One region of the Clostridium sp. HMP27 genome, then DNA from elsewhere that is predicted to be linked to it. Evidence: a T-box and tRNA genes for the amino acid it is inferred to sense, from the RefSeq annotation. Region 1 holds a T-box; the other holds one or more tRNA genes.

Region 1 (20,863 bases):
AGCTGCTTTTTTAAGAAACTTTGTGGCTTTTTTGTTTTCTTTTATTGTAGCACTTATCATAGGGTGGGTTTTTAAATGAAGTTTGCTAAAATATTAAAAAGATACAGTTTCTTTTTATTTTCTATTCTTATTACTATTCTGTTAACCTTATTTAATAAAAATATTGGGTTAAAGTCTTTTACTATAACGCTATCAAGTTTTAAACAAATGCTTTCAGTATTACCCCCGATAATGATAATGCTAGGATTAATGGATTCATGGGTTTCTAGAGAAACAATGATGAGATATATGGGAAAGAATTCAGGGCTTTTAGGAATATTACTTTCTATACTTATAGGTTCCCTTGCTGCTGGACCTATGTATGCAGCCTTTCCTTTTACAACGGTATTATTAAAGAAAGGTGTACGATTCAGCAATATACTAATATTTATGAATGCTTGGTGTGTCACAAAGATATCAACATTTTTATTTGAACTTACAGCTTTAGGTTATAAGTTTACCTTTGCAAGGCTCCTTGTAAACCTTCCTGGTATAATCCTCATGGGCTTTATAATAGAAGGACTCTTATCCCATGATGAACTTGAAAGTCTTTATTTAAATGCTGGAAAAACTGATAAATAAAAGAGGCATGTAGTAGTATGTAATACACTGCATGCCTTTTAAATTTATAAATTCTTATATATTTTATTTATCCCAACATTCAACATTTTCTAAATTAGGAATGCTATCTTTATTGAAATGAGGATCCTTTCCCTGTTTAAATTGAACTTCGTAGTCCCTTAATGCAGCTAAGGCTACCTTACCAAGCATGAAGATAGCACCTAAATTTATAAGTGCCATAAATGCCATAAATAAATCAGCCATATCCCAAACTATTTGTACTTTAGCTACAGTTCCAAATATAACCATACCAAGTACCGCTATTCTATATACAAAAACCCATACCTTATTTCCCTTAATAAATTCAATATTTGTTTCTCCATAATAGTAATTTCCAATTATTGAACTATAGGCAAACAAAAATATACATATTGCTATAAATGTATTTCCCCAACTTCCTACCTGTGAACTCAAGGCCTTCTGAGTAAGTTGTATCCCTGTTAAATTAGCTTCAGTATAAACACCTGAAAGAAGTATTATAAATGCTGTACAACTGCATATTAAAATGGTATCTGTATACACGCCAAGTGTTTGTATAAATCCCTGCTTTACAGGATGAGTAACCTCTGCAGTTGCAGCTGCATTAGGAGCGCTTCCCATACCTGCTTCATTTGAAAACAAACCTCTTTTTATTCCCATCATAATAGTTGTACCTATTGCACCTCCTACAAAAGGCTGTAATCCAAAGGCATTTGTAACTACAAGATTAAACATATGTGGTACTAAGGTTATGTTTCTTATAACTACAAATAATGCTGTCAATACATATGCTACTGCCATTACAGGCACTATAGCCTCTGCAGCTTGAGCTATTCTCTTTACTCCTCCAAATATGATAATAGATGTTAGGACTATTAATCCTACACCTACTATAAGCTTATTTACACCAAAAGCTTCTTCAAAAGCCACAGATATAGTATTAGCTTGCACTGAATTAAAAACTAATCCAAAGCTTATCGTTATAAGAATGGAAAATATTATACCAAGCCATCTCTTATTTAAACCCTGTTCCATATAATATGCAGGGCCACCTCTGTACCCTCCATTTTCATCTTTAACCTTATAAATTTGTGCTAGCGTACTTTCTATAAAGCTAGAGGCTCCTCCTATGATTGCTATAACCCACATCCAAAATACTGCTCCAGGCCCTCCAGCTGCAATAGCAATTGCTACTCCTGCCATGTTCCCTGTTCCAACTCTTGAAGCTGTACTTATACAAAATGCTTGAAATGATGAAACATGACTTTTATTTTTTTCTGTTATAGCCTTTCCTGCACCTTCTCCTAAAAGCTTAAACATGGTTTTAAAATATCTTATTTGAACAAATTTTGTTAAAAACCCAAAATATAAACCCACTCCTACCAAAACCGCAATTAATACATAAGACCATAGTATATTATTTACCTGCCCAATGGTATTCGTAAAAAACTCTGCCATATTGTTCCCTCCTATTTATTTAATGCATCTAAAATTATATCAAATAACTTATGAAAATTTAACCTTTTTTATTTCTATAAATACTTTTTCTGAATATAATAATTCAGATATTTCATAAAAGCTTTGAAGATAATAATTTGTATATAAATATATAATATTAATATATAATAAATAGTAATTAGCATAATTAGTTATATTAATACTTTATTTAATATATTTTTAGGAGGTAACTATGAAATTATTACTTACTAACGACGATGGCATACAATCTCCGGCATTACTTGCCTTAGCAAAAGAATTAGAAAAGGACCATGAGCTTGTAATAGCTGCACCAGATGCTCAAAAGAGCGCAACTGGTCATTCAATAACAATTGAAAACCCTATTATAATACGACCAATAAATTTACAAGGCGTATCATCAAAAGCTTATAGTATAAGTGGCACTCCTGCAGATTGTGTAAGAGTTGCAATAGATAAGCTTACAAGTGATAGCTTCGATATGGTTATATCAGGAATAAACTTGGGAACTAATCTAGGAACTGATGTGCTTTATTCTGGGACTGTATCTGCTGCAATAGAAGCTGCTATTTATAAAATTCCATCAATAGCTATTTCTTCAGAGGTACGCAAGGATAAACTTTGCTATGATATAGCTGCAAAATTTGCACCTAAAATTTTAGATACGGCAATGAAAAATGGAATTTATAAAGATTTAGTTTTAAATGTAAATGTACCTTGTGTTGAAGAGAAGGATATTAAGGGAATACAGGTTTGCCCTATCGGTGGTAGAACTTATGATAATTATTATTTAGAATCAACTACTGAAAACAACGAAATTTCAGTACTGTTAAGAGGTACTTTAAATAATAATATAGGCGACGGAACTGATAAGTTTTACTTTAATAATGGCTATGTAACTATTACTCCTCTTCATTATGATTTAACTAACTTTAAAATATTGCATGAAGTTGATAATTGGTTTAAATAAATAATCTTATTAAACTTTACCTTGACAGAAAATATTTGAATTATTATAATTATTAGATATAATAATATGTAAAAACTATGATAGGAAGAGTATGTATAGGATATAGCCAAAGCGAGCTGATGATGGTGCAAGATCAGTGTGAAGCCTTTACAGAAGAACATCCTTGAGTTTCTAACCGAAATTTTACGTAAAAGTAGGCTTAGAGGTTCCCAACACCTTATAGTTGGTATGTAGATTTTTCTATGTAGCTAAGAGGCCTTTTGGCAAATTGGGTGGTACCGCGAATATAAGACTTTCGTCCCTTTAGGATGAAAGTCTTTTTTTATTTTACAAATTATTTATAACATATAAATAAATTTTTACATAATATAATTAGATATAGGGAGGATAACTATGGAAACTATATTAATTAAACAGCTTTACAGAGAAACAGAAAAGTTTACAGACAAAGAAATTAGCATATCTGGGTGGATAAGAACTCAAAGAAATTCTAAAACATTTGGTTTTATAGAATTAAATGATGGAAGTTTCTTTAAAAATGTTCAAATAGTATTTGATGATAAGCTTGATAACTTTGCAGAAATTACAAAACTTGCTATAAGCTCATCCTTAACAGTAGAAGGAAAGGTAGTGGCTACACCTAATTCAAAGCAAGCTTTTGAATTACACGCTTCAAAAATAATAATTGAAGGACTTTCATCTTCAGATTATCCACTGCAAAAGAAAAGACATACTGTTGAATTCTTAAGAACTATAGCACACTTAAGACCAAGAAGTAATATGTTTTCTGCAGTATTTAGGGTGCGTTCACTAGCTGCCTTTGCTATACATAAATTCTTTAATGAAAGAGCATTTGTATATGTTCACACTCCAATAATTACTGGCAGTGATTGTGAAGGTGCAGGGGAAATGTTTAAGGTTACCACTTTAGACTTGAATAACATTCCCAAAACTGAAGATGGTAATATAGACTTTTCAAAGGACTTTTTCGCTAAAGAATCTAATCTTACAGTAAGCGGTCAGTTATCTGCTGAAACCTATGCATTAGCTTTTAGAAATGTATATACTTTTGGCCCTACATTCAGAGCTGAAAATTCTAATACTGCAAGACATGCAGCTGAGTTTTGGATGATCGAACCTGAAATGGCTTTTGCAGACTTACAAGATGACATGGATTTAGCTGAAGATATGGTTAAATACGTAATTAACTATGTAATGGAAAATGCTCCTGAGGAAATGGAATTCTTTAATAGCTTTGTAGATAAAGGCTTATTTGAGAGATTAAATAATGTAGTTAATTCAGAATTTAAAAGAGTCTCCTATACTGAAGCTGTAGAACTTCTTAAAAATTGCGGAGAAAATTTTGAATATCCAGTTGAATGGGGAATAGATCTACAAACTGAACACGAGAGATACTTAACAGAAAAAATATTTAAAAAACCTGTATTTGTTACTGATTATCCAAAGGATATAAAGGCATTTTATATGAGATTAAATGATGATGATAAAACAGTTGCTGCTGCTGACTTACTTGTTCCTGGAGTTGGGGAAATAATAGGTGGAAGCCAAAGAGAAGAACGTCTTGATGTCCTTGAAAAAAGAATGGAAGAATTAGGCCTTAATAAGGAAGATTACTGGTGGTACTTAGAGCTTAGAAAATATGGTGGTACTAAACACGCTGGATTTGGCTTAGGCTTTGAAAGAATAATAATGTATATCACCGGAATTTCTAATATTAGAGATGTTATTCCTTATCCAAGAACTACAGGTTCTGCTGAATTTTAATAAATAATTTTTAAAGGGGGAGTTCAATGGCTTTTTTAGATGCCTTAGGGAGTGTATTTAGCATAGTAATAATGATAGCACTAGGGTATTTTCTAACACATAAAAAGTGGATTGATGAAGAAAATGCTAAGGTTTTTGCAAAATTAATTACCAATATAGGACTTCCTACTATGATGATAAATAACTTAATGGTTAACTTCGACAAGGAAAAACTTTTAGATGCTGGCAAGGGACTATTTGTTCCCTTTGCCTCCATTGCTTTATCTTATATTTGTGCCAAGATCTTTTGTCGTATATTTAGAGTAAGAAAGGGAAGACAGGGAGCATTCCAATCTATATTCTTTGTATCAAATACCATATATATGGGTCTTCCTGTAAATCTAGCTCTATTTGGAGAACAAAGTGTTCCTTATGTACTTTTATATTATATAGCAAATACAACATTCTTTTGGACAATTGGGGTTTATGAAATAAGTAAAGATGGAAAGACTGGTGGAGCTAAGTTATTTTCTAAAGATACATTAAAGAGAATAATTTCCCCTCCTCTTTTAGGTTTTTCATCGGCTATAGTATTAATTCTTTTAGGTATTAAACTTCCAAGCTTTATATTAGATAGCTGTAGATATTTAGGAAACATCACTACACCTTTATCTATGATCTTTATAGGTAATACTATTTACTATGTTGATTTTAAGGGAATTAAAGTAGATAAGGATATGATCGGGTCACTCATAGGTCGTTTTGTAATTTCCCCCATACTAGTTCTTATTGTTATTCTTGTTTACCCACTTCCTCCACTAATGAAAAACGTATTTACTGTACAAGCAGCAATGCCTGCAATGACCAACACAGCTATTATGTCAAGGATTTATGATGCAGATTATAAATATGCAGCTGTTATGGTTGCAATTAGTACCTTATTAAGTGTACTTATTATTCCTATTTATAAGGTTTTGTTAACCTAATGTAAATAAAAGAAACATCGCTTTGCGGTGTTTCTTTTATTTATCAACGATTTAACCTAAGAAAACCGTTTTCACATTTACTTTAATCCATTTTTCACACATATATAAAAAAATTTTCATGTAACCGATTGCTGCACCTTTAACTTTTTAATAAGTTTATATAAAATATATTATGTAACTAAAATCTTAAGAAGAGTATATAGAAAGGCGGCCTTACAATATGAATCTTAAAAATCTTTTTGTAATGCAAGAAAAGCTGGATGAATATATAATAAACCAACATAATCTTCAAGATAAACCCCTTTTGCCGCAAAAGTTACTTGCACTTCAAGTTGAAATAGCGGAGCTTGCTAATGAAACACGTTGCTTTAAGTACTGGAGCACTAAAGGTCCATCTTCAAAAGATGTTATCTTGGAAGAATATGTGGATTGTCTTCATTTTATATTAACCATAGGCCTTGAAAAAAACTATACTGATATATCACTTACTATACCTGATGTTAGCTTACAAGCAGATATAACAGATAAATTTACAAACTTGTATATAGATGTAAATGATTTTATAATTTGCCCTTCTAAAGATCACTATCAAACTTTATTTGAAGACTTTCTGTTATTAGGTAAGTATTTAAATTTTACAGATGAGGATATCGAAAAAGGTTATCATAAAAAAAATTTCATAAATCATCAAAGACAGGTTATTGGATATTAAGAGGTAGTTTTTAACTACTTCTTTTTTTTATAATTACATTCTTCTTTGGTTACACTAAAAAAAAGGAGAGTGATAAATTAATTATGCTAGGAATAATTTTTTCGATAATTGCAGGAATAGCTATGAGTTTTCAGGGAGTATTCAACACAAGACTTGGTGAAAAAATAGGAATTTGGGAAACAAATGTATTTGTTCAAGGTACTGGCTTAATTGTTACTTTAATAGCACTTCTAATTTCGGGAAATGGCAGCTTTAAAAATTTACGTGCAGCAAACAAGTTATACCTTACCGGTGGAATATTAGGTGTGATAATAATATATACAGTTATGATGGGAATAAAATCACTTGGTCCTACCTGCTCCATTGCAACTATATTGGTAGCGCAATTAACTGCCGCTGCTATTATAGATGCCTTTGGACTTTTTGATTCCGCCCAAGTTAAATTTGGACTAACAAAAATAATTGGAGTTGGAGTTATGATTATAGGTATTATTATATTTAAATGGAAATGTTAAATTCTTAGGAGATACATTTTGTACCTCCTAAATATTCACAAAATGAATTTTAAAATTTTATATAGTTTTTATCACATATATATCTCTTTATCACTATAATATATAATGGAATAAATTTTAAGGAGTATCTTACTATGTATTTTTTTAAAAGTAAATTAAGCCCTGATTTAAAGGTACTCGTAAAAAATAAGCTTTACAAAAGCTTAAGAGTTATTATTCATTGTAAGCTGCTCCAAGAAAAAATAGAGGGGAAAATAAAAAGCTATAGAGGCCATGTTATTCATTCACTTCCTGATATAAATTGCATTGTAGCTAATTTATCTCCTAATGCAATAGAACGGCTATTGGAGTTTCCCAGTATAAGCTATATATCCTTAGATACAATGGCTTTTCTTTGTGCTAAAAGCATATTAAAGTCAAATGGATGTGCTTTACAAAGCAATCATAAGCTTACTGGAAAAGGAATTACCATTGGCTTAATTGACAGTGGAGTTTATCCACACATGGATTTAGTAAATCCTTATAATAGAATTAAGTGCTTTATTGATTTAATAAATCAATATAAGTATCCATATGATGATAATGGACATGGAACCTTTATAAGCGGCATATTATGTGGTAATGGATCTGCATCTAAAGGAGTTTATAGAGGGGTAGCTATTAATAGCAATTTGTATTGCATAAAAGCCTTTGATAACTTAGGAAAGGGTTATGTATCTAATATACTATTCTCTTTAAACAAGCTAATAGAAGAAAAGGATATCTATAACATAAAGGTTATATGCTTACCTTGTGAACTTCATGAAAACAATGAATTTATATTATCATTATTTTCTAAGTTATTTCAAAAGGCAGTTGATAATGGAATAGTTGTTGTTGTTCCTTCTGGACATAATGGAAACATAGAATGTTCTATAAGAGGTATAGCAACTTTATCAAATTGTATTACTGTAGGTGGAATTGATACTTCCTCTGATGATTTAAAGGCTTATGCCAATTCATCCTCAGGACCTGTAGGAAAGTTAGATAAACCTAACTTATCTGCATCTTGTGTAGATATATGTTCTCTAAACTCTAATATAAACTATATATCTGAACGTAATAATAGGCGTATATATCCTCGACCTTTAGATGACCCCTATATCACATATACTGGTACCTCCTGTGCAGCAGCCTATATATCAGGGCTTTGTGCTTTATTATTTGAAACTAATCCTGATCTTACATTTAAAGACGTTACTTCTCTTTTAAAAATATCTTGTAATATGCTAAATATATCAAGATGGATACAAGGTGCTGGAGTAATAGATATAGAAAAATTACTTCCATAAGTCACTAAGGAGTAATACAATCTTATATTGCATTACTCCCTAAAAATTAAAATTCTGAATACATACCCATATTTCTAAATTTATCATATCTTTTTTGTAACAACTCTTCATCTGATAATAAAGATAATTCATTAATTTTGCTTATTAGACTTATCTTTAATTCTTCGGATAATCTTTCTACATCTGTAGATGCATCTCCTGATGGTTCCTTTAAAATCTTGTCTATTATCTTAAACTCTTTTAGGTTTTGTGCAGTTATTTTCATTATCTCCGAAGCTTCTTCGGCCCTTGAAGAATTCTTCCATAGTATGCTTGCAAATCCCTCAGGAGTTAATATAGAATAAATGGCATTTTCAAGCATCCATACTTCATCAGCTACGGCTAAAGCTAAAGCTCCTCCGCTTCCGCCTTCCCCTATTACTATAGAAATAATAGGAGATTTGATTTGACTCATTTCTAAAATGTTGTTTCCTATAGCTTCCCCCTGACCTCTTTCTTCTGCTCCTATACCTGGATAAGCTCCTGGTGTATCCACAAAACAAATAATAGGTCTTTTAAACTTTTCTGCTTGCCTCATAAGTCTTAATGCCTTCCTATATCCCTCAGGATTTGGCATTCCAAAATTTCTTTTTATATTTTCCTTTAGATCTCTACCTTTTTGCTGAGCTATTACTGTGAAAGGCATGCCATTTATAGTAGCTATTCCACCTATTATGCATCCGTCATCTCCAAAGTATCTATCTCCATGCATTTCTATAAAATTATCAAATATTTTATCTATATAGTGAAGAGCAGTAGGTCTATTAGCCTTTCTAACAAGGTTTAACTTTTGCCAGGCCGTTAATCCATTGCATTCTTCAATACTTTCCTTACCGTCTTCATTGTTTTCAATGTTATTAATATCCTTAATACAGTCATTTCTATGAACCTTTACTAAATATCCTAGGGCATTTCTTAAATTTTTTCTGTGAATTATCTTATCTATAAATCCACGCTTTAACATAAACTCAGCTGTTTGAAATCCTTCTGGAAGCTTTTCATTAACGGTTTGCTCAATAACTCTTTTTCCTGCAAAACCAATTAGTGCTCCTGGCTCTGCAATTACTATATCTGCCACCATTGCAAAACTAGCAGTAACTCCTCCTGTGGTAGGATTTGTAATTACAGAAATATATAGTAATCCCTTTTCCTTAAATCTTGCAAGTGCTGAATTAACCTTAGCCATTTGCATTAGAGAGAACATTCCCTCCTGCATTCTAGCACCACCTGATGCTGTAAAAATTATAAGAGGTAATCCTTTTTTAGTTGCAAATTCAATTGCTCTTGTAAGCTTTTCTCCTACTACAGATCCCATACTTGCCATTAAAAATCTGCTATCCATAACACAAATTACAACATCTTGTTCATTTATAGTTCCTGTTCCTGTAATAACAGCTTCTTTAAGTCCTGTAGTTTCCTTTGAAAGCTCTACCTTTTCTTCATATCCTTCAAAGTCCAATGGATTCAAAGTTTTCATTTCTTTATTTAGCTCTTGAAAACTTCCTTCATCTAAAATAGATTCTATTCTTTCATATGCAGGCATCTTAAAATGATACTTACAAAAATTACATACTTTATTATTTTCCTTCAAATCGTTGATATATATTATTTGCCCGCACTTTTCACACTTCTCCCACATTCCTCCTGGAATATTAGGTTTTTGTTCTTCCTTATCATTTACTGATGTATTTAAATTTTGAGTACTTACGGTTATATATTTAGTCTTTTTAAATAATCCTTTAAACACCAAAATCATCTCCTACATTAGGTTTCTACCTACAAATCCTGTATCATAATTTCCTTCATTAAATTCCGCATTATCAATAATCTTAAATGCATACTCTATATTAGTTGTAAGTCCTTCTATCAAAAATTCACCTAATGCTCTTCTCATTTTATTTATAGCTTCATTTCTATCTTTTCCATATACAATGAGTTTTCCTATCATTGAATCATAATATGGAGATATAGTATATCCTTCATATATTGCACTATCTACCCTTACACCTAATCCCCCTGGCATAAATAATCCATCTATTCTTCCTGGACACGGCATAAAGTTTTTTGAAGGATCCTCTGCATTTACTCTAAATTCTATAGCATGCCCTTTTATCTGAATGTCTTCTTGTGTAAATTTCAATCTCTCTCCTGATGCTATTTTTATTTGCTCTTTTATCAAATCTACACCAGTTATAAACTCAGTTATAGGATGTTCCACTTGTATTCTTGTATTCATTTCCATAAAGTAAAAGTTCATGTGTTTATCTACTAAGAATTCTATGGTTCCGGCATTTTTATAATTTACATATTTAGCTGCTTTAACAGCTGCCTCTCCCATTTTACTTCTTAATTCTTCAGTCATTATTGGACTTGGAGCCTCTTCTAAAACCTTTTGATTTCTTCTTTGAATAGAACAGTCTCTTTCTCCTAGATATAGCACATTTCCGTAGTTATCTGCAAGGATTTGAATTTCTATATGTCTAGGATTTTCTATATACTTTTCCACATATACGTCATCATCTCCAAAGGCAACTCTAGATTCTTCCCTTGCTGCAAAAAACGCATCCAATAATTCTTTTTCTTCTCTTACAATTCTTATTCCTCTTCCGCCGCCACCTGCTGATGCCTTAATCATAACTGGATATCCTATATCATTTGCTATGCCCTTTATATTTTCTTCCGTAATTTTTTCTTCTACTCCAGGGATTACAGGAATCCCTGATTCTATCATCATTTTTCTAGCATTGGATTTATTACCCATAGAGTCTATGGTTTCAGCATCAGGGCCTATAAATGTTATGTTACATTCATTGCACATTTGTGCAAATTTGCTATTCTCAGATAAAAATCCGAATCCAGGATGTATTGCTTCTGCACCTGTAAGTACTGTAGCACTTAAGATATTCTTTACATTCAAGTAACTATCCTTTGACGCAGGGGGTCCAATGCAAACTGCTTCATCTGCCATTTGAACATGTAGCGCATCTTTATCTGCAGTGGAATAAACTGCAACAGTTTCTATTCCCATTTCCCTGCATGCTCTTATTATTCTTACTGCAATTTCTCCTCGATTTGCTATTAATATTTTCTTAAACATATAATCACCCTATCATAAACATAATTTCGGCTTCCGCTACTTTCTCATTACCTACTAATGCAACGGCATCTCCAACACCAAAATTTCCTCTTAATTTAGTAAGTTCTACTTGAAGTTTTAAAGTATCCCCTGGTACAACCTTTTTTCTGAATCTAGCCTTATTAACTCCTGCAAAATATGGAGTTTTACCCTTAAACTCCTCAAGACTTAAAACTGCTACTGCACCAGCTTGAGCTAAAGCTTCAACTATAAGCACTCCTGGCATAACAGGGTTACCTGGGAAATGACCTTGAAAAAAGTTATCATTCATAGTAACATTTTTTATTCCTACTACTCTTTTACCTGGTTCTAATTCCTCTATTTTATCTAACAATAAAAATGGATATCTATGAGGAATTATTTCCATAATATCTTTTATATCTAAACCTTCCATAATAACCTCCTAGCTTATTTATAAATTAAAGCTTTCTTATTTTTACCATTTCCTGACCATACTCTACCATATCTCCATCACTTACAAGAATCTCTAAAACTTCTCCATCCACTTCACTTTGTATTTCATTCATAAGCTTCATGGCTTCAATGATACAAATAGTATCACCTTTCTTCACTTCTTTTCCTTCTTTTATAAAAGAATCTTTATCAGGTGATGGTGAACCGTAAAAGGTTCCCACTATAGGTGAAGTTATGGTATATACATTGACATCATTTACTACTTCCTTTTTTTCTACAGCTAAATCTCTACTTACTTCCTCATCAAGAATATCATAACTTGGGGGATTGACTACAGGTGTTTCGTTTTTAATAACTATACCTTGTGAATCCTTTTCCATCTTTATTGATATTCCATTTTCTTGAACCTCAAGAAGTTTTATATTAGAACTACTCATTACCTTAATAAGTTCAGTAATTCCCTTAAAATCCATTACTTATCACTCCATTTTTTTAATAAAATAACTGCATTATGTCCACCAAAACCTAATGAGTTTGACATTGTATATTTAAGTTCTTTCTCTCTTCCCTTATTTGGAACACAATCCAAATCACATTCTTCATCAGGAACTTTATATCCAATGGTTGGAGGTATAAAACTATCTTCCATAGCTTTTATACAAGCTATAGCTTCTACTGCGCCCGCTGCTCCTAAAAGATGTCCAGTCATAGATTTAGTGGAACTCACTGGTACTTCTTTAGCCTTATCACCAAATACTAGTTTTATTGCTGCTGTTTCAAGTTTATCATTAACTTCTGTTCCTGTTCCATGAGCATTAATATAAGAAACATCCTCTGGTTTAATATTAGCTTCTTCTAGCGCCATTTTCATAGCTCTTGCTGCTCCTTCTCCACCTGGTGCTGGAGATGTTATATGATAAGCGTCACAAGTTGATCCGTAGCCCACTACCTCACCATATATATTAGCTTCTCTTTTTAATGCATGTTCTAAAGATTCTAAAACAACTATCCCTGCTCCTTCTCCCATTACAAATCCTGCTCTTTCCTTATCGAAAGGTATTGATGCTCTGCTTGGATCTGTACTTTTACTTAAAGCAGTTAATGTTATAAAGCCTGCTACTGAAAGAGGAGTTATAGATGCCTCTGTTCCTCCCGCTATTATTACGTCTGCTCTTCCCGATTTTATCATTTCAAATGCTTCGCCGATGGCATTTGTACCTGTAGCACAGGCAGTAACAACTGTTGTACATATATTTCTTGCTCCAAATCTTATAGCAATATTTCCTGCTGCCATATTACTTATAATCATTGGTATAAACAATGGATGTACTCTACCAGGTCCCTTTTCCACAAGAGTTCCATGTTGCTTTTCAACAGTGTCTATCCCACCTATTCCAGAACCTACAACTACTCCAAGCCTATCCTTATTTATAGTTTCTAAATCAAGCTTTGAGTCTTCCATAGCTTCTACAGCAGCTGCCACTGCAAACTGTGAATATCTATCCATTCTTTTAGCTTCTCTTTTATCAATTGTATCTTCTGGCTTAAAATCCTTAACCTCTGCTGCTAGTTTGGACTTGAAGTTTTCTGTATCAAATGCCTTTATGAAATCTATTCCACATTTTCCTTCTTTTAGACCATTCCAAAAATCCTTAACATTATTTCCTAGGGGAGTTATAGCTCCCATTCCTGTAATTACTACTCTATTTTCCAAGTTATATCACCATTCCTCCATCTACATTTATAACCTGACCTGTTATATATGAGGCACTATCAGAAGCTAAGAACGCCACTAATTCTGCTACATCTTCTGCTTTTCCAAATCTCTTAAGTGGTATACTCTTTACTGATTCTTCCTTAACTTTATCTGATAAACTACTTGTCATATCGGTTTCTATAAAGCCAGGTGCTATTGCATTAACATTTATCCCTCTTGATGCTAGTTCTCTAGCTACACTTTTAGTAAGACCTATTATTCCTGCCTTTGCAGCAGCATAGTTTGCTTGGCCTGCATTACCTGTAATTCCTACTACAGAAGACATATTTATTATTTTACCATATCTTTGTTTAACCATTACAGAAGATACATGTCTAATACAATTAAATGCACCCTTTAGGTTTACATTTATAACTTTATCAAAGTCTTCTTCTTTCATTCTCATGACCAATCCATCTAAAGTTATACCTGCGTTATTTACAAGAATGTCTATTCTTCCAAACTTATTTATTGTTTCCTTTATTATAACTTCTGATTCGGTAAAATCACTTATATCTCCTTTAATAGCAATACATTCTACATTCATGCCTTTAATCTCTCCAACTAGTTCTTCTAAATTATTACTACTTCTATAGTTAATTACTATATTAGCTCCTAGGCTCGCAAGTTTAAAGCATATTGCCTTTCCTATGCCTCTGCTTCCTCCAGTAACTATAGCCACCTTTCCTTCCAGTGCTCTATCCAAACTAACAACTCCTTCTCTAACTTATAATGGAGCAATTGATTATGCTCCATAATTAATAGTTTTTAATTTTCTATCTATCTTCTTTACAAAAGAACTTAAGGTTTTTCCAGGCCCAATTTCTATAAAGGACTCTACACCTTCTTCTATCATTTTTCTTATACTATGTTCCCATTTTACAGAAGTCATAACTTGAAGTCTTAATGTCTCCCTGATACTATCTTCATTCATGTATTCCCCTGTAACATTTGTTATAACAGGTATATTAGGCTTTGAGATCTCTAAGTTTTGTAGTTCCTCATAAAGCTTATCTGCCGCATCTTTAAGCATAGAGCTATGAAAAGGCCCGCTTACAGGAAGCATTACAGTTTTTAGCGCTCCCTTTTCCTTAGCTATTTCGCAAGCATAACTTAAAGCTTCCATTTCCCCGGCAATAACTATTTGCCCTGGACAGTTAAAGTTAGCTGGTTCCACTATACCCTTTTCTTTAGCTATTTCACATACTTCATAAATTTGCTTTTCATCAAGTTTTAGCACTGCAGCCATTCCACCTATTCCACTGGGAACAGCCTCTTGCATAAACCTTCCTCTTTTCTTTACTAAAGCTACTGCATCTTTAAACTTAATTACACCTGCTGTAACTAATGCAGAATATTCACCAAGGCTTAATCCTGCTACTACATCAGGTCTTATCCCTTCTTCTTCTAGTAGCTTTAATGCTGCGATACTTACAGTTAAAATAGCTGGTTGAGTAAATTCTGTACTGTTTAATTTTTCCTCAGGTCCCTCAAAACATAGCTTTGCCATGTCGAAACCCAAAGCATAACTTGCCTCTTGAAATACTTCTCTACACTTAGGATGATTTTCATATAATTCCTTGCCCATCCCTACATATTGAGCTCCCTGTCCTGGAAAAATGAAAGCTACTTTACTTGAATTACTCATACTTATCTCCTCTTTATCTATCTAATATCTTTATTAATTTTTTCTAATAAGTTTACTAAATCAAACATTTCTTCTATTATTTCTTTACAGGTTTCTTCTTTATTTATCAAGCCAGCAATTTGACCTGACATAAAGGACCCATTATCCAAATCTCCTTCTTTAACGGCCTTTACTAATGCGCCTTTTCCTAATTTATCCAACTCTTCTGAAGGAGCATTTTCCTTTTCTAAGATTTGAAACTTTCTTGTAAGCTTATTTCTAAGTACTCTTACAGGATGACCTGTACTTCTTCCTGTGACTACAGTTTCTATATCTTTAGCAGTTAAAACTTTTTGCTTATAATTTTCATGTATATTACATTCCTTAGCTACTAAAAACCTTGTTCCTACTTGTATTGCTACTGCTCCAAGCATAAAGGCTGCTGCTACTCCTCTTTTATCTCCAATTCCTCCTGCTGCAATTACAGGAACACTTACAGCATCTACTACCTGAGGCACTAATGCCATAGTTGTAAGTTCTCCTACATGGCCTCCTGATTCGCATCCTTCTGCTATAATTGCATCTGCACCTGCTTTCTCCATTCTCTTTGCAAGTGCTACTGAAGCTACTACTGGGATAACTTTTATATCATGGCTCTTCCACATCTCCATATACTTTCCTGGACTCCCTGCACCTGTGGTTACCACTTTTATCTTTTCTTCACAAACTATCCTTGCAACTTCCTCAGCATTTTGACTTAAAAGCATTATATTAACTCCAAACGGCTTATTTGTAAGCTCTTTGGCTTTTCTTATTTCTTCTCTTACAAGTTCTACAGGCATATTGCCAGTAGCAATAATTCCAAGTCCCCCTGCATTAGATACAGCAGCAGCTAAACTACTATCTGCTATCCATGCCATAGCTCCTTGGATAATTGGATATTCAATACCTATCATTTCACAAAATTTATTACTTTTCATCATTGACCTCCAAAAATTTAATACTAAAAGGCCTCATTTTATTCTTCTATATTATTTTCTACAAATTTAACTGCATCGCCTATAGTTTTTATTGATTCTGCATCTTCTATTTGAAGATTAAATTCTTCTTCAATTTCTATAACTATTTGGAAAAGATCTAATGAATCCACTCCTAATTCCTCAAAACTAGTTTCTAAAGTTAGACCTTCTTCTTCTATATTTAATTGTTCTACAATAATATTTTTTATTTTTTCAAAAACCATTTTTGTACCCTCCTCAAAATTAAATATCTCAATTTATATAGCCCATTTTATTAAGGTTCCGCCCCAAGTAAGTCCTGCACCAAATCCTACTAATATTAATTTATCTTCTTTCTTAAAAAGATTACTCTTATTAGCTTCATCTAGTGCTATTGCAATACTTGCTCCAGACGTATTTCCATACTTGTGTAAATTTATATAAAACTTATTTTTATCTATATTTAGCTTCTTTCCAACATGCTCTATTATTCTTAAATTAGCTTGATGTGGAATCACATAATTTATATCATCAATAGTTAAATTATTTGATTTTAATAATTCTTTAATTGTTTCATTCATAGCTCTTACTGCAAATTTAAAAACTTCTTTACCTTCCATAGATAAAAACAATTCCTCATAAATGGAATTTTCACAGGAACCCTTAAGCTTCTTATTAAATTCTTCATTGTTTACCTTTAAAGGTGCCGCAGTACAACTTAAAAATTTTCCACCTGTTCCATCTGATCCAGTATGGAAACTTACTATACCTTGTTTTTCACTTTTTGTTATAATGGCTGCACCAGCTCCATCACCAAATAATACACAGGTATTTCTATCATTCCAGTTTAAAATCTTTGATAATGTCTCTGCTCCTATTACTAATGCATTTTTTGCAGCACCCGTCTTTATAAACTGAGATGCAATATTTAATCCAAATATAAATCCTGAGCAAGCTGCCGAAATATCAAAACAAGTGGCCTTACTTGCTCCAATTTTTTCTTGGACAATGCATGCAGTAGAAGGAGTGTAACAATCTGGTGTAACTGTAGCAACTATTATAAGATCGATATCTTCAGCAGATAAGTTAGAACTTTTTAAGGCATTAATTGCTGCCTTTGCTGCAATATCTGATGTATTTTCGTTAAGTGAAACTCTTCTTTCTGATATACCTGTTCTACTTCTTATCCACTCATCATTTGTATCTACAAATTCAGAAAGCTCTTTATTAGTAACTATTCTATCTGGAACATAGCTACCTGTTGCTATAATTTCTACCTCATTCATTTAATTATGTCTCCTTCTCTTAATTTTTTATGTCATAATGACTTTTAAAGAAACCATTTAATTTTTCAAGAGAATCCATAAGAACTCTTTCCTCTTCGCCATTAAGTCCTAATATGGTATTTTTAATCATATCTGAATGAAACTTTTGATGAATTCTATAGGCAAGCTTTCCTCTTTTAGTAAGGCTTATATATACATTTCTTCTGTCTTCCTCTGACCTTTTTCTTTCTACATAACCCTTTCTTACTAGATGATTAATTGCAGTTGTTAAGGTTCCTACAGTAATTCTTAACTCTTGTGCAACTTCAGACATAGTTCTTTTACTATACATGCCTATGGCATCTATAGTATGTATTTCAGTCACAGATAAATCTTTAAACGCTCCGGACTGTAATGCATTTTGTTCTATAGTGAGGATATCATTGAACAATTCCACCAGTAACTCATTTAGTATGCTAATTGACTTGCTCATACTCCATCACTTCCTTAATAAGATCATTTATAAGCTCTTTTACTGTAACCAATTTAGTTATCTTATACCCATTACTTCCAGTAAATATTAACCCATTTTCAATGTTTCCCTTAACTGCCTCCATTAATGCATTAGATATGCAATATATGGTAGTTTTAGGGTCACATTTTCTCAAACAATTATAACATCTATCTATTTTAGGTCTTTGTTCGTTTACACTCTTTATAAATGAATTCTTTATAGCTCTTCCTGGCATTCCAACTGGACTTTGAATTATTTCTATATCTTCTTTTTTGCTTTCTATAAATGCTCTTTTATACTTTTCATCAGCATCACATTCATAAGTTCCTATAAATCTAGTACCCATTTGTACTCCAGAAGCGCCAATACTTAAAAGCTCTGCTATATCTTTCCCTGAGTATACTCCACCTGCTGCTACAACAGGTATCTTACAATTATGCTTAGCTTCATATTCACTTACAGTATCAAGTACTTCTTTTAATATATTACTTAAATCATATTTTTCGATAACTTCTAGTTCGTCTCTCTTAAAACCAAGATGTCCTCCTGCCTTAGGACCTTCTACTACTATTAAATCTGGGATATAATTATGCTTTTCTTCCCATAACTTTAATATAACTCTAGTCGCCTTAGCTGATGAAACTATAGGTGCTATTTTAGTAGTACTTCCCTTTACAAGCTTTGGTAAAACAGTTGGTAATCCTGCTCCTGATATTATAATATCTATCTTCTCTTCTACTGCTGTTTTTACCATGTCCTCGTAATTATTCATAGCTACCATTAGGTTTAGCCCTATAACTCCCTTTGGACTTAGTTCTTTTGCTCTTCTTATTTCTTTTCTTAAAGCTCTAATATTAGCCTCTTTGCTATTAGATTTAAAGTCTTCTTCTCTAAATCCTATCTGCACCCCAGAAATCACTCCTAAAGCTCCTTCATTCGCTACTGCTGCTGCAAGAGTTGACAAGGAAACTCCTATTCCCATGCCCCCCTGTATAATAGGAACTTTTAAGGTTAGATCTCCAATTTGCAAAGGAGGAATATTCATAAGCTCCCCTCCCTACTATTTGATATTCAAATATTTTGATAGTCAAAGTATATATCTAAAAAAAAATAAAGTCAATAAAAAATTTGAAAATTTACTCAAAAGCGGCGTATTTTTTTTCCACATTTTTGAAAAATATCACCACTATAGAAGTTAATATTAAGTATATAAATCCAGCTATAAAAAAAGGCGTAATGGTAAAATCCCTTGAAAGAATTTGCTTAGCTGCTCGTAATAGCTCTTCCATACCTATGGTTGCTACTAATGCTGTATCCTTTACTAAGCTTATGCCCTCATTACAAGTAGCAGGTATTACTCTTCTTACTGCTTGAGGTATTATAACTCTTCTCATGATTTGTGAATAACTCATCCCTAAAGCCTTCGCAGCTTCATATTGTCCTTTGTCTATAGACTCAATTCCAGCTCTAAATATTTCTGTAAAATATGCTGAATAATTTAATATAAAAGCAATTGATGCTGCTGCAAAACGAGATAATTTTACCCCTGTAACCGGAAGACCAAAGTATACAAAAAACAATTGAAGTAAAAGGGGTGTTCCTCTAAACACCCATGTATATACTCCAATTATTCCTTTTAATATTTTATTATTAGAAACCTTCATAAGAGATAATATTACTGCAACTGGTATAGAAAATAAAAATATAACAGAAAATAGTTTAATTGTTACTATACTTCCCTTTAATATAAATAGTACTGATGATTGAAGATTATCCATTTATTTCACCTCTATTTTTTAATAAGATCCTTTCCAAACCACTTTTCAGATATCTTTTTAGCTGTGCCATCAGCTTTCATTTCATCGAGAATTTTATTTACTTCATCCTTAAAGCTACCGTCAGCTTTTCTAAACCCTACTCCCATTGGTTGTTCTTCAAGGGAATCATCTAATACAGTATATACTCCTGGCTTTTTAGTCATATAGTATCTTCCAACTATTTCATCAATAACTACTGCTTCAACTCTTCCTATTTGTAAATCCATAAGAGCCTCAGCATAGTTTCCATATTTCTTTAACTCCTTAAATGACTTTAATAATTCAGGTTCCTTTTGTACTGCATCCTCACTAGTACTTCCCATTTGTAATGCTACTACTTTATCTTTTAAATCTTTCTTAGTCTTTACACTTGAATCTTTCTTTACCATTATAGCTTGTCTATCAACTAAATATGAATTTGAATAATTTATCTGCTCTTTTCTCTTTTCAGTAATACTTAACCCATTCCATATAAGATCTATATCACCATTGTTTAAGCTCATTATTATTCCATCCCACTCAACCGGTTTAAATACTGCTTTAACTCCCATTCTCTTTGCTACTTCTTTTGCCAAATCTATATCCATTCCTACGATTTCACCTTTTTCATCTCTAAATCCCATAGGTGCAAAGGTGTCATCAAGTCCTACTACGAATTCACCCTTTTGCTTTATTGATTCCAAAGACTTATCTTCCTTGCTGTTACTTCCCTGTGATGAACATCCTATCATGCTAAAGCTTAAAATTAAAGCTGCTACTCCTAATAAAAATTTCTTTTTCATAGTTAATCCCCCTATACTTTTAAAATTTATAAATTTATTATACTTTAGCATGATAAATTTGTAAAGCGGTAAATCATTAAAATAATGTTGTTTTAATATTTTTTTAAATATGGTTCTGGATT
Region 2 (13,425 bases), on a different contig from region 1:
GTAAAAGTATTGAAGAAAAATACACATAAGACTTTTTTTCAATAAATAAAGCAGATAAATGTCCTAAAAAAGCTAGAATTACCTATCACCTTATGACAATTAATTCCAGAAGCCTTTGGTATAATAAATTTGAGAAAAAATATAGGGTGGTGGGAATAATGCAGTATGGGGTAAATATATTTCCGTATGAAAGAATCAAAAAATCTAATAAGGATACAAATAATAGAAAGGCGTTTCATTATTCAACTTCTTTAAAGTTAGTTGTATATTTTATTGCAGCTTTTTTTATAAGTAGAGTGCTTATGGTTAATTCAATGGCACCTTTTGGAATTGCATTTTTATTATGCTTTATTTTGGAAAATAAGAGTATATTTTTATTGTCTGCGCTAGGGACGCTAGTTGGATATCTATCTATATATAATAATGTAAAGGACATAGGAGTTTACCTATGTAGTATAATTGTAATAACAATGCTAAGCTACATATCTAATAAGATAAAATCAGATAAGAAGATAATTATTGCCTTTATATTGCTATTTTTAAATGTTGCATTATACGGTAAAGTTATTCTTAACATTACTAGTTCCATTGCTCTTTTAAATGCTATAATTCAAACAGCAATTCTCTTTCCAATATATTATATTATGAAGTTTTCTATTGTATGCATAAAAGAATTAAAAACTAAACATCTTTACAATAGTGAAGAAATAATAAGTATGGCTGTAACAGCTTCACTTATTATATCAGGAACCTGGGGTATTAATATTTATGGTGTATCCTTAAGAAATATACTAGCTCTTTCTTTTATATTAGTAGTAGGTTATGTAAAAGGTAGCAGTGCAGGAGCTTCTTGTGGAATTGCGATAGGTACTATAATAGGTCTTTCAACTAATAATATGGTTGCATTTACTGGTATGTGTGGATTATGTGGACTTACTGCAGGGGTTTTTAAACAGATGGGCAAAATAGCAAGTGGAATACCTTATATGGTAGTATTTTTAATACTAAAATTATATTCTGATATAGGAATTCAGTTTCAATTTCAAGAAGCTTTAATTTCCTTAGCAGTATTTTATGTTATACCATCAAAAATTTATAATAGATTAGAATTAGAATTAGATTGGGAAAGAAAACAGGAAAACCTAAAGGAAAATTATATAAGCAAAACTAAGGAAATTTTCAACTCAAAGTTAACAGACTTCTCTGGATTGTTAATGGACATGTCTACTACTTTGGCAGGGCTTGCAGATAATGATAAACTTCAAATGAAGGTAAAGAGTAGTGCTTTAGTAGAGAATTTAGCAGATAGAGTATGCAGTAATTGTAATATGAAATCTATGTGCTGGAAAAGGGAAAGTTTCTACACCTACTCAGCATTTGTAGAGTTAATAGATAATTATCAAAATAAAAGAGAAAAAGTACCTTATGAAATAGAAAGAAAATGTATAAAAAGATCACTTCTTATAAAAAATACTGAAGAAATAGTAAAAAGTTATATCGTGAACGAAATGTGGAGAAAGAGATTGGCAGAGTGCAGGGAGTTCTTATCTAATCAAATCGGAAATATTTCAGTTGCTGTAAATGAAATAGTTGAAGAGATGGATTCAAGTACGCAATTTAACAAGTATATGGAAAATGATATAACAAGGGTTTTAAATAAAAATCACATTAAATTTAAGGATGTTTTTTGTTACAATGATAATGATGGAAGAGTGCTCGTAAATATGACTATGGATGCTTGCGGAGGAACTCAGAAATGTGTTAAAGATATTTTACCTCTAATTAACTCAATTACTGGTAAGATTATGAGCGTAAGCGATGACGGATGCAATATAAATCCTAAGGATAATACGTGTAACTTTACATTAGAAGAAACTCCTAAGTTTCATGTTGCTTCATATGTATCTAGATTGTGTAAAGACGGAGAAAAACATAATGGAGATAGTTATTTATATCAAAAGGTTAATAATGGAACTTATTTGACTATGATAAGTGATGGAATGGGTTCAGGTCCTCAAGCAGGAAAGGAAAGTTCTGCAGCAGTAGATTTGATAAATAAGTTTGTAAAACTTGGATTTAATAAACTAACGGCTATAAATACAATAAACTCACTTATGACTATTAATTTTTCCCAGGATGAAAAGTTCTCTACTGTAGATTTAAATACTATAGATTTATATACAGGTGAAGCTGAATTTATAAAGGTAGGAGCAGCAGCAACTTTAATCAAATCGGAAAATAAAATTGAAACAATGGATTGTAAGAGTCTTCCTATTGGTGTGTTAGAAAAGGTAGATACAGAAGTAATAAAAAAACAAGTTAAAAATGGTGATATGATAATAATGGTTAGTGATGGAGTGCTTGATTATGATAATGAAGAAGCGGGTAAATCGGATTGGTTAGTAGAATATTTAAGTAAGGACAATACAAATGATCCTGAGATACTTTCTAATAATATCATAAAAAGGGCAAAGGAATTAAGTAAAGGCAAAATAAAGGATGACATGACTGTTGTGGTTTCTAAGGTTTATAATTTATATTAAATTCATTAAAAACTAGAATCCTTTATTATATTGTAGGGATTCTAGTTTTTAATTTTTTATTTATGATATAATTATCCATATTAGTTTTTTAAGGAAGGGTTAAAAATGTTACAAAAGATAATAGAAACTATTAAGGAAAATGCAATGTTTAATAAAGGAGATAAAATAATCGTAGGTGTTTCTGGGGGACCAGATTCTATGTGCCTTTTACATATTTTAAATACTTTGAGGAATACATATTTTATAGAGATTGTAGCTGCTCATTTAAATCATGGACTTCGAGGAAAAGATGCCGATGAAGACGAAGAATACGTGAAGAGATTTTGCGAGAAGAATAATATTGAATTTTACTCGAAAAGAGTTAATATTGATGAACTATCTAATGCATGGGGAATATCTTCAGAAATGGCTGGAAGAGAAGCGAGATATTCTTTTTTTCAAGAACTTTTAACCAAACTAGATGCAAATAAAATAGCCATAGCTCATAATGCTAATGACCAATGTGAAACCATACTTATGAGGATAATAAGGGGAACTGGACTTGAAGGACTTGAGGGCATAAAACCTGTTAGGGATGGGATATACATAAGACCTTTAATAAAGATTACTAGAGATGAGATAGAAAATTATTGTGATAAAAACAATATTAATCCGAGAATAGATAAAACAAATCTTCAAAATATATATAGTAGAAATAAAGTTAGATTGGAATTAATTCCTTATATAAAAGAAAATTTTAATTCGCATATAATAGAGGTAGTTAACAGACTTGGAGAAAATATAAAAGTTGACAATGACTTCATAGAAAAAAAGTCTAAAGAATTTTTTGGAAAATATTGCATTATGACTCCAAATAAAGTTAAAATTAAAAGTGAAGCATTTAATGAACATAAGGCATTGCTTAGTAGAATGATTAGAAAAGCAGTTGAAGTGGTTAAAGGAAATCTTGTTAACTTTGAAAGGGTACATGTAGAGTATGTAATATCGCTGCAAAGAGGAAATACTGGAAAGGAAATTGAACTTCCTGGAGGTATAAGAGCTTTAAACAATTATGGAGAAATAATATTAAGTAAAGAAGATAAAAATGAAATAGAAAGGGACTTAGGAATTTACGAAATACATCTTAATGAAAAGAACAAAATAGGTAAGTTTAATATTGAAGCAAGTATATTAGATAAAAAGTTTCTTGAAAGAGTAAGAGAGAACTCATGGGAACAATACTTCGATTATCAAAAGGTTAATGGTAATATAAGTCTTAGATATAGAAAAGAAGGAGATAAATTTCAACCTTTAGGTATGAAAGGTACTAAAAAATTAAAGGATATATTTATGGATTTAAAAGTACCTAAATCTATAAGAGACGATATACCTATTATATGTGTTGGAGAAGAAATAGCATGGATTGTAGGTTATAGAATAAGTGATAAATTTAAAGTAGATAAAACTACAAATAAAATACTTAAAATAAAACTAGAAAGTGAGGAAGAAAAGTGGTAAATATGAGAGAAGACATTCAAGAAATACTTTATAGTGAGGAAAAGCTTAAGGGAAGGATAAGAGAATTAGGTAGAGATATCAGTGAGGATTATCAGGATAAGAATTTAATGCTTATAGGAGTATTAAAAGGTTCAGTTCCATTTATGGCTGATTTAATGAAAGAAATAACAGTACCGTGCATTATGGATTTTATGGCTGTTTCTAGCTATGGTAATTCTACAAGTACTTCAGGTGTTGTGAGAATTTTAAAGGATTTAGACTTTGAAATAGAAGGAAAAGATGTCCTGTTAATAGAAGATATAATTGATTCAGGAATTACCTTGAGATATCTGGTAGATTATCTAAAGGGAAGAGGAGCATCTAGTATAGAAATAGCTTGTCTTTTAAATAAATCTGAGAGAAGAAGAGTTGAAATAAATGCAAAGTATATGGGGTTTGAAGTTCCGGATTTCTTCTTAGTTGGGTATGGATTAGATTATGCAGAGAAATATCGTAATCTTCCTTTTATAGGAATATTAAAGGAAGAAATTTATAAATAATTACTACTAATATTATTGTAAATAAATATTTGATATGATACAATTTTACAATATAACAACAAAGAGAGGGGGGCCAGGAATGAATAAAAAGTTTTCAAGTGCAACGGCCTGGGTTATAGTTTTTATAATGGTCATCTTTGCTGCGCTATTCTTGGCGAGAACTAATGAGAGTTCAACAGCAATTAATTTTAATCAATTCCAAAAGCACTGGATCAACAATGAAATAAAAAGTTTTGAAGTTAAAGAAGATAAAATGACAGTTGTGGGTAACTTAAAAAATGGTACTCAGTATGAAACTATAGTTCCGTTTGAAAGACTTAATGAATTTGTGAGTACACATGATAAAAACGGTGAAGTGATAGAAAAATATGCACTTCCAGCTAGAACACCTATGTGGCTAAATTGGCTACCTACTGCCTTGGTAATACTTATGTTTGTAGTGTTTTGGTTCATGTTTATGCAACAATCACAAGGTGGTGGAGGCAATAGAAGCGTAATGAATTTTGGTAAGAGCCGGGCTAAGATGGCTGCACCAGATAGAAAAAAGGTTACATTTAATGATGTGGCGGGGGCAGATGAAGAAAAGGCAGAGCTTGCTGAAATAGTTGATTTCTTAAAGCAACCTAAAAGATATATAGAAATGGGAGCGCGAATACCTAAAGGAGTTCTGCTTGTAGGACCTCCTGGAACAGGAAAGACATTACTAGCTAAAGCTATTGCAGGTGAAGCTGGAGTTCCTTTCTTTAGTATTTCAGGTTCAGATTTCGTAGAAATGTTTGTAGGTGTAGGAGCTTCTAGAGTAAGAGACTTATTTGATCAAGCGAAAAAGAATTCACCTTGTATTATTTTTATAGATGAAATAGATGCTGTGGGTAGGCAAAGAGGTGCAGGTCTCGGTGGGGGACATGATGAAAGAGAGCAAACTCTTAATCAACTACTAGTAGAGATGGATGGTTTTGGAGTTAATGAAGGTATCATAATGATAGCGGCTACTAATAGACCTGATATATTAGACCCTGCATTATTAAGACCTGGAAGATTTGATAGGCAAATTGTAGTAGGTGCTCCAGATGTAAAGGGAAGAGAAGAAATATTAAAAGTACATGTAAAAAACAAACCTCTTGCAGATGAAGTAAAACTAGATGTTCTTGCAAAAAGAACTCCAGGATTTACAGGAGCAGATTTAGAAAACTTAATGAATGAAGCTGCACTTTTAGCAGTTAGACAAAATAAAAAAGAAATAGGTATGGATGAGCTAGAGGAAGCTGTTACAAGAGTAATAGCTGGACCAGAAAAGAAAAGCAGAGTAATTGATGAGGATGACAGAAGACTCACTGCATATCATGAGGCAGGTCATGCCGTGGTTATGAAACTTTTACCTCATGCAGATCCTGTTCATCAAATCAGTATAGTTCCTAGAGGAATGGCTGGTGGATATACTATGCATCTTCCTGAAAAGGATAGTTCATATATGTCAAAATCAAAGCTTTTAGATGAGATAGTAGGCTTGCTTGGTGGAAGAGTAGCTGAAAAGCTCATAATAGGGGATATAAGCACTGGAGCTAAAAACGATATAGATAGGGCAAGTACCATAGCTAGAAAGATGGTTATGGACTATGGTATGAGTGAAAAACTAGGACCTATAGCTTTTGGAAGTGGTCATGATGAGGTGTTCTTAGGAAGAGATATAGGTAAAGCTAAGAATTATAGTGAAGAAGTTGCTTTTAAGATTGACCAGGAAATAAAAGAGCTTATAGATGGTGGATATAATAAAGCTGAAACATTGCTTAGAGAAAATATAAGTAAGCTTCATGCTGTAGCTAAAGCTCTATTAGAAAGAGAAAAACTTGAAGCAAATGAATTTGAAGAAATATTCAATAATAATTAATGATTAAACAGAGGTTTATTACCTCTGTTTTTTTAAATTATTTACCAAGTATTTGGGTTTAGTGATATAATAATTTTGTTGTTATAAAATTTTATACAGAAGCGGGATGATAAAGTGGATTTTAATTTAAGGGAAGGCATAAGTGCAGTTGCTGAAATAACAGTTACAGATAGAGATACTGCAATTTTTTATGGCTCTGGGGACTTGCCTGTATTTGCTACACCAGCGATGATTGCACTAATGGAAAGTACAGCAAAGAGTTCGGTGGGGTTACATTTAAACTCTGAACTTACAACAGTGGGGATAAAGGTAGATGTGGATCATATAAGAGCTACTCCAAAAGATATGAGGGTTAAATGTGAGGCAGTGCTTGATAAAATAGAAGGAAAAAAGTTATTTTTTAAGGTTACTGCATGGGACGAAAGAAATAAAATAGGCGAAGGAATACATATAAGGTATATAGTAGATAGTATTGATTTTATGAAAAAGTTGAAGTAATTATTGTTAAAGCCGTGGAGTATCTGGACTTTATAATTTACAGATGCTCTTTTTTAACTTATAATTGTGTGTATGTAAACGTCAATAACTACACAATATACACATAATACATTATGAATTTTAAGAAAGTGGTGATTAACTTTGATTTTAGTTCTAGATGCCGGTAATACTAATATGGTATTAGGTCTTTATGATGGAAAAGAGCTAATTGCAGACTGGAGATTGTCCACCGATTCTATAAGAACAGCAGATGAATATGGAATACAAGTTATACAATTATTTGTGCAAAATAATTTAGATATTTCTGATGTGGAAGGGGTTATAATTTCCTCTGTAGTGCCTAATATCATGTATTCTGTAGAACATATGATACAGAAGTATTTTAAAATAAAACCTATAATTGTAGGGCCTGGAGTGAAGACAGGAATTAATATAAAGTACGATAATCCTAAGGAAGTGGGAGCGGATAGAATAGTAAATGCAGTAGCAGTTCATGAAAAATTTAATAGACCTGCTATAATAATAGATTTTGGTACTGCTACAACATTTTGTGCACTAACTGCATCAGGAAACTATTTAGGGGGAACCATATGTCCGGGTATAAAGATATCTTCAGAAGCATTATTTCAAAGGGCAGCAAAACTCCCTAGAGTTGAATTGGTAAAACCACCATCTGTAATATCTAAGACTACTATAACAAGTATGCAGGCTGGAATAATATATGGATACAGTGGATTAGTAGAATATATAGTTGAGAAAATGAGAAAAGAAATGACTGAAATTGGAGAGCAAAATCCATACGTAATTGCAACTGGTGGATTAGCTAAGCTAATAAGTGAAGAAACAAAATGTATAGATGAAATAGACCCATTTCTAACCCTAGAAGGATTAAGATTAATATATGAAAAAAATAAGGAGCTAATTTCTTCATGCAAATAGGAAATTTAAGTTTTGAAGATAGTGTTTTTTTAGCACCTTTGGCAGGGGTTACAGACATTGCCTTTAGGGGATTATGTAAAGATATGGGCTCGGGACTTATATATACTGAAATGATAAGTGCAAAAGCGCTTTATTATGAAAGTGAAAATACAAAGGAAATGCTTAGATTCGATGAAAAAGAACTGCCAATTGCTGTACAAATATTTGGACACGAAGCAAATATAATGGCAGATATATGTGAGGAATATTTTAATCAAAATGATGATATATGCCTTATAGATATAAATATGGGATGCCCAGCTCCTAAAATAGTGAAAAATGGAGATGGTTCAGCTCTTATGAAAGATCCCAAACTAGCAGCATCTATTATTAGGGCTATAAAAGATAAAACCAATAAGCCTGTTACTGCTAAGTTTAGAAAAGGATTTGATAAGAATAGTATAAATGCTGTGGAGTTTGCAAAGGAACTTGAGGCGGCGGGAGTAGATGCTATAACGGTTCATGGTAGAACAAAAGAGCAGATGTATGAAGGAAAAGCAGATTGGGATATAATAAGGGAAGTAAAAAGAGCGGTTTCCATTCCAGTGATAGGAAATGGAGATATATTTACTGCGGAAGACGCTTTAAGAATTAAAGAAGAAACTTGTTGTGATGGCATAATGATAGGAAGAGGTGCTTTGGGAAATCCATGGATATTTAGACAGGTTAAACAAAAAATTTGTGGAGAAAAAGTAACGTATCCTACATCTTCCGAGATAATAGATATGTGTGTTGAACATTTTAAAAGGTCAATTTACTATCATGGGGAACATAAGGCAGTAAGGGAAATGAGAAAGCATGTATCCTGGTATATAAAGGGATTAAAAAACTGTACTAACATAAAAAATATGATAAATAACGAGAAGGAATCACAAAGGGTATTGGATATATTACTTCAATATAAAGAAGAGTTGAGAATAGAATAAAGTCATTGGATAAAAGTTGACATTGATTTAATGCTGTTTTATAATTACTTAAATGATTGGATAAGTGACAGAATTACATATATTTTGCATAAATTAGGTATAATCATAATAATATATAAAAAAGCATTTAGCAAAATTAAAGGGGAGAATAAAATGAGCGATTCAAAGAAGTATATAATGACTTATGAGGGTGTTAGAAAATTAGAAGAAGAATTAGAGTATTTAAAAACTGTAAAAAGAAAAGAGATAACTGAAAAAATAAAGGTAGCTATTTCCTTTGGAGATTTAAGTGAGAACTCCGAGTATGATGAAGCTAAAAATGAACAAGCTTTTGTTGAAGGAAGAATAATGCAACTTGAAAATATGCTAAAGAATGCTAGTATTATAGATGAAAGTGAAGTACCATCAGATACTGTTAATGTAGGTACTATAGTAAAGGTTAAGGATTTTGAATTTGATGAAGAAGTAGAATATATTATAGTAGGTTCAGCAGAAGCAGATCCTCTAGAAAACAAGATTTCCAATGAGTCTCCTGTAGGTAGGGCTTTAATTGGCAAAAAGCCAGGAGATATGGTAGAGGTTGCTGTTCCTGATGGCGTAAATAAGTTCGAGGTCTTGTCAGTAAGAAGAAGTTAATGGAGGAATGAAAAAATGTCAAATGAACAAAAGAATTTAGTAAATGAGGAACAAGAGTTTAATCAGCTCATTCAAGAAAGAAGACAAAAGTTTTTTGATCTTCAAGCTGCAGGTAAGGATCCTTTTGATGTATATAAAGTAGAAAGAACTCATACATCAAATGAAGTTAAGGAAAATTATGAAGAGTTAGAGGGAAAAGAAGTCACTGTAGCAGGAAGATTGATGTCTAAGAGAGTTCATGGAAAAGCTGGATTTTCTGATATTCATGATAGATATGGTAAACTTCAATTATATATAAAGATAAATGATGTTGGTGAAGAAAAGTTAAAAGAGTATAAGACTTTTGATATAGGTGATTGGGTTTCTATAAAAGGTACTGTATTTAAAACAAAAACAGGAGAAGTATCTGTACACATATTGGATTTTCAGTTAATTGGAAAGTCTTTAAAACCGCTTCCAGAAAAGTGGCATGGTCTTAAAGATCCTGATTTAAGATATAGACAAAGATATGTAGATTTAATTATAAATCAAGATGTTAGAGATACTTTTATGAAAAGAACAGCTATTATAAGAGCTATAAGAGAGTTTTTGGATAACAGAGGATATTTAGAAGTTGAAACTCCTGTACTTTCACCTATAGCTGGAGGAGCTGCAGCAAAACCATTTAATACTCATCATAATGCCTTAAATATAGATATGTACTTAAGAATAGCTACAGAGCTTTACTTAAAGAGACTTATAGTAGGTGGATTTGAAAAGGTATATGAAATGGGTAAGAACTTTAGAAATGAAGGAATAAGTGTAAGACATAACCCAGAATTTACAATGATAGAGTTATATGAAGCGTTTGCAGATTATAATGATATGATGGAAATTACTGAAAATATGATGGCTTATGTATGTGAAAAGGTTCTTGGCACTACAAAGGTAATGTATGAAGAAACAGAAATAGATTTTACTCCACCATGGAGAAGAGTTACTATGGTAGATGCAGTAAAGGAATATGCTGGCATTGATTATAATGCTATTAAAGATGATGAAGAAGCAAGAGCTATTGCAAAAGAAAAGCACCTAGAGTTTAAGAAGAATCTTAGTGAGTGCACTAAGGGAGATGTTCTTATAGCGTTATTTGAAGAGTTTTGTGAAACTAAGCTAATACAGCCTACTTTTGTATTAGATTATCCAGTGGAAAACTCTCCTCTTACTAAGAAAAAGAGAGGAAATGAAGCATTTACTGAAAGATTTGAAGGATTTATATATGGAAGAGAAGTATGTAATGCATATTCAGAGTTAAATGATCCTATAGTTCAAAAGGAAAGATTTGTTCAACAGCTTAAGGAAAGAGAACTAGGAGATGATGAAGCTTACATGATGGATGATGACTTTATAAATTCTCTAGAAATAGGTATGCCTCCAACTGGTGGGCTTGGAATAGGTATAGATAGAATGACTATGTTCTTAACAAATTCTGCATCTATAAGGGATGTTATACTATTTCCAACTATGAAACCAATGAACAATCAGTAGTAAAAATTATAAAGTGGTTTTTATTAATGATAAATAATATATGATAGGCAAAAATTAATATAGAAAGTTTATTTAATAGGCTTTTTATATTAATTTTGTTATCATATGTTTCTTGTTTAAATTATTTCATGATTTCCCATAATTTTATGAAAAATTTTATAAAAGTGGTTGAAATTAATAAAAAATATGTTATAATAATATCAAATGATATTCCGCGATAGCTCAACGGTGGAGCACTCGGCTGTTAACCGATAGGCTGAAGGTTCGAATCCTTTTCGCGGAGCCATTTTTATTTTTTGGGAAATGCATTGACAAATTATATGCATCTGATAAAATATATAGTAATTTAATAATGCACAATGAAAAAGATGAGTAGTAATAGAGTTTTTAAAGAGAGACTATGGCTGGTGTGAATAGTTAAGGTTTTATTATGAATGGAGCTTTGGAGTGTAAGGATTAGAAAAGCAGGGCTGTGCCAAAAAGGGTGGAACCGCGGAAGAGAAACTTTCGTCCCTTTATGGTAGAGTCTTTTTTATATTTTAAATTAAAGGAGGAATATATATGGCTATTGAAAAAACCATGGATAAGGTTGTAGCATTATGTAAAAATAGGGGATTTGTTTTTCCAGGCTCAGATATTTATGGAGGTCTTGCGAATTCTTGGGATTATGGTCCTTTGGGAGTGGAATTTAAAAATAATGTAAAAAAGGCTTGGTGGAGAAAGTTTGTTCAAGAAAGCCCGTATAATGTAGGATTAGATGCAGCTATATTAATGAATAGAGAAGTATGGGTAGCTTCAGGTCATGTTGGTGGATTTTCTGATCCGTTAATGGATTGTAAAGAATGTAAAGCAAGATTTAGAGCGGATAAGATAATAGAAGACCATATGACAGAGCAAGGCGCGGAAGTAGCCAGTGCAGATGGATGGACTAATGAAGAGTTAAAAGAATATATAGATAAGCATAATATAGTATGTCCTAAGTGTGGTGAAAAGAACTTTACAGATATAAGAAAGTTTAATCTTATGTTTAAGACATTTCAAGGAGTAACTGATGATGCTAAATCAGAAATATATCTAAGACCAGAAACGGCTCAAGGTATATTTGTAAACTTTAAAAGTGTGCTTAGAACTTCCAGAAAGAAGGTGCCTTTTGGAATTGCCCAAATAGGTAAGTCCTTTAGAAATGAAATTACTCCAGGTAATTTTACATTTAGAACTCGTGAATTTGAGCAGATGGAATTAGAATTCTTCTGCGAGCCAGGAACGGACTTGGAATGGTTTAAATATTGGAAGGATTATTGCTGGAATTTCCTATTAAACTTAGGTATGAATAAGGAAAACTTAAGAATGAGAGATCATTCTGCTGAAGAGCTTTCATTCTATAGCAATGCAACTTCTGACATAGAGTACTTATTCCCATTTGGCTGGGGAGAGTTATGGGGAGTTGCTGATAGAACTGACTATGATTTGAAACAGCACATGAAGCATTCGGGAGAAGATTTAACTTATTTAGATCCAACCACTAATGAAAAATATGTTCCTTATTGCATAGAACCTTCTTTAGGTGCAGATAGAGTTGCACTAGCATTTCTTGTAGATGCTTATGATGAAGAAGAACTAGAAGGCGGAGATAAGAGAACAGTACTACATTTACATCCGGCACTAGCTCCTTTTAAAGCTGCAATATTACCATTAACAAAGAAATTATCCGATAAATCTACAGAGATCTATGATATGTTAAGAAAAGAGTTTAATGTAGATTATGATGAAGCAGGAAGTATAGGAAAGAGATATAGAAGAGAAGATGAAATAGGAACTCCATATTGTATAACTATAGATTATGATACTTTAGAAGATAATACTGTTACAATAAGAGATAGAGATACGATGGAACAGCATAGAATAAAAGTTGATGAGTTGATTAACTTCATTTCAGAAAAAGTTAAATTTTAATATATAATTTTAATATATAAATCAAAAAAAGCTGCGACATTTGTCGTAGCTTTTGATTTATATTGATATAATAAAAAACCATATATAAAATTAAATAAAAAAAGTGCCGGAATAACTCCGGCAATTATAGGGTTTAATCATGGGGATATGTTATATGTTCAATTAAAACTTGGGGAATTATATTAATGTTTCCTTACGGCACAATATTAGTATAGCATATATATATAATTTTGCAATACCTGATAATAAAGTCTTTAAATTAAGTATTTTCTTACAATTTCGACATGAATTGCTGATGAATTTTATATAAATTTGTATATATTTTGACATTGAATTGCTTAGGGACATATAATTATAGAAGAAGAAAAGTGATATAATTTAATATAGAAATTATGCATGGAGGTAAATAATGAATAGACAATTTGATGAGTTTAAGAAAT

The links. A T-box is a leader RNA that pairs with one kind of tRNA and senses whether it is charged. The one in region 1 lies ahead of asnS (asparagine--tRNA ligase), so its partner is inferred to be a tRNA-Asn.
Region 2: it encodes a tRNA-Asn, which carries the amino acid that the T-box ahead of asnS (asparagine--tRNA ligase) is inferred to sense. The anticodon was not compared.

What each region holds. Positions count from the first base shown of each region.
Region 1 is NZ_JMFY01000008.1:3,698-24,560, reverse strand. Features, by position in the region: gene DP68_RS04530 (permease) at 1-79, shown strand, start outside; gene DP68_RS04525 (permease) at 76-621, shown strand; gene DP68_RS04520 (alanine/glycine:cation symporter family protein) at 685-2,097, opposite strand; gene surE (5'/3'-nucleotidase SurE) at 2,330-3,085, shown strand; T-box leader at 3,154-3,391, shown strand; gene asnS (asparagine--tRNA ligase) at 3,479-4,870, shown strand; gene DP68_RS04505 (AEC family transporter) at 4,897-5,835, shown strand; gene DP68_RS04500 (dUTP diphosphatase) at 6,056-6,547, shown strand; gene DP68_RS04495 (DMT family transporter) at 6,631-7,062, shown strand; gene DP68_RS04490 (S8 family serine peptidase) at 7,197-8,393, shown strand; gene DP68_RS04485 (acetyl-CoA carboxylase carboxyl transferase subunit) at 8,440-10,179, opposite strand; gene DP68_RS04480 (acetyl-CoA carboxylase biotin carboxylase subunit) at 10,192-11,529, opposite strand; gene fabZ (3-hydroxyacyl-ACP dehydratase FabZ) at 11,534-11,965, opposite strand; gene accB (acetyl-CoA carboxylase biotin carboxyl carrier protein) at 11,988-12,455, opposite strand; gene fabF (beta-ketoacyl-ACP synthase II) at 12,455-13,696, opposite strand; gene fabG (3-oxoacyl-[acyl-carrier-protein] reductase) at 13,698-14,444, opposite strand; gene fabD (ACP S-malonyltransferase) at 14,484-15,386, opposite strand; gene fabK (enoyl-[acyl-carrier-protein] reductase FabK) at 15,404-16,345, opposite strand; gene DP68_RS04445 (acyl carrier protein) at 16,384-16,608, opposite strand; gene DP68_RS04440 (beta-ketoacyl-ACP synthase III) at 16,642-17,649, opposite strand; gene DP68_RS04435 (MarR family transcriptional regulator) at 17,669-18,121, opposite strand; gene DP68_RS04430 (nitronate monooxygenase family protein) at 18,105-19,187, opposite strand; gene DP68_RS04425 (amino acid ABC transporter permease) at 19,279-19,920, opposite strand; gene DP68_RS04420 (amino acid ABC transporter substrate-binding protein) at 19,932-20,741, opposite strand; gene DP68_RS18845 (M23 family metallopeptidase) at 20,834-20,863, opposite strand, start outside.
Region 2 is NZ_JMFY01000044.1:1,777-15,201, reverse strand. Features, by position in the region: gene spoIIE (stage II sporulation protein E) at 159-2,543, shown strand; gene tilS (tRNA lysidine(34) synthetase TilS) at 2,649-4,040, shown strand; gene hpt (hypoxanthine phosphoribosyltransferase) at 4,043-4,579, shown strand; gene ftsH (ATP-dependent zinc metalloprotease FtsH) at 4,659-6,467, shown strand; gene DP68_RS17055 (thioesterase family protein) at 6,582-6,965, shown strand; gene DP68_RS17050 (type III pantothenate kinase) at 7,107-7,904, shown strand; gene dusB (tRNA dihydrouridine synthase DusB) at 7,895-8,869, shown strand; gene greA (transcription elongation factor GreA) at 9,023-9,505, shown strand; gene lysS (lysine--tRNA ligase) at 9,521-11,032, shown strand; tRNA gene DP68_RS17030 (tRNA-Asn) at 11,244-11,318, shown strand; T-box leader at 11,383-11,550, shown strand; gene DP68_RS17025 (glycine--tRNA ligase) at 11,594-12,985, shown strand; gene murD (UDP-N-acetylmuramoyl-L-alanine--D-glutamate ligase) at 13,395-13,425, shown strand, end outside.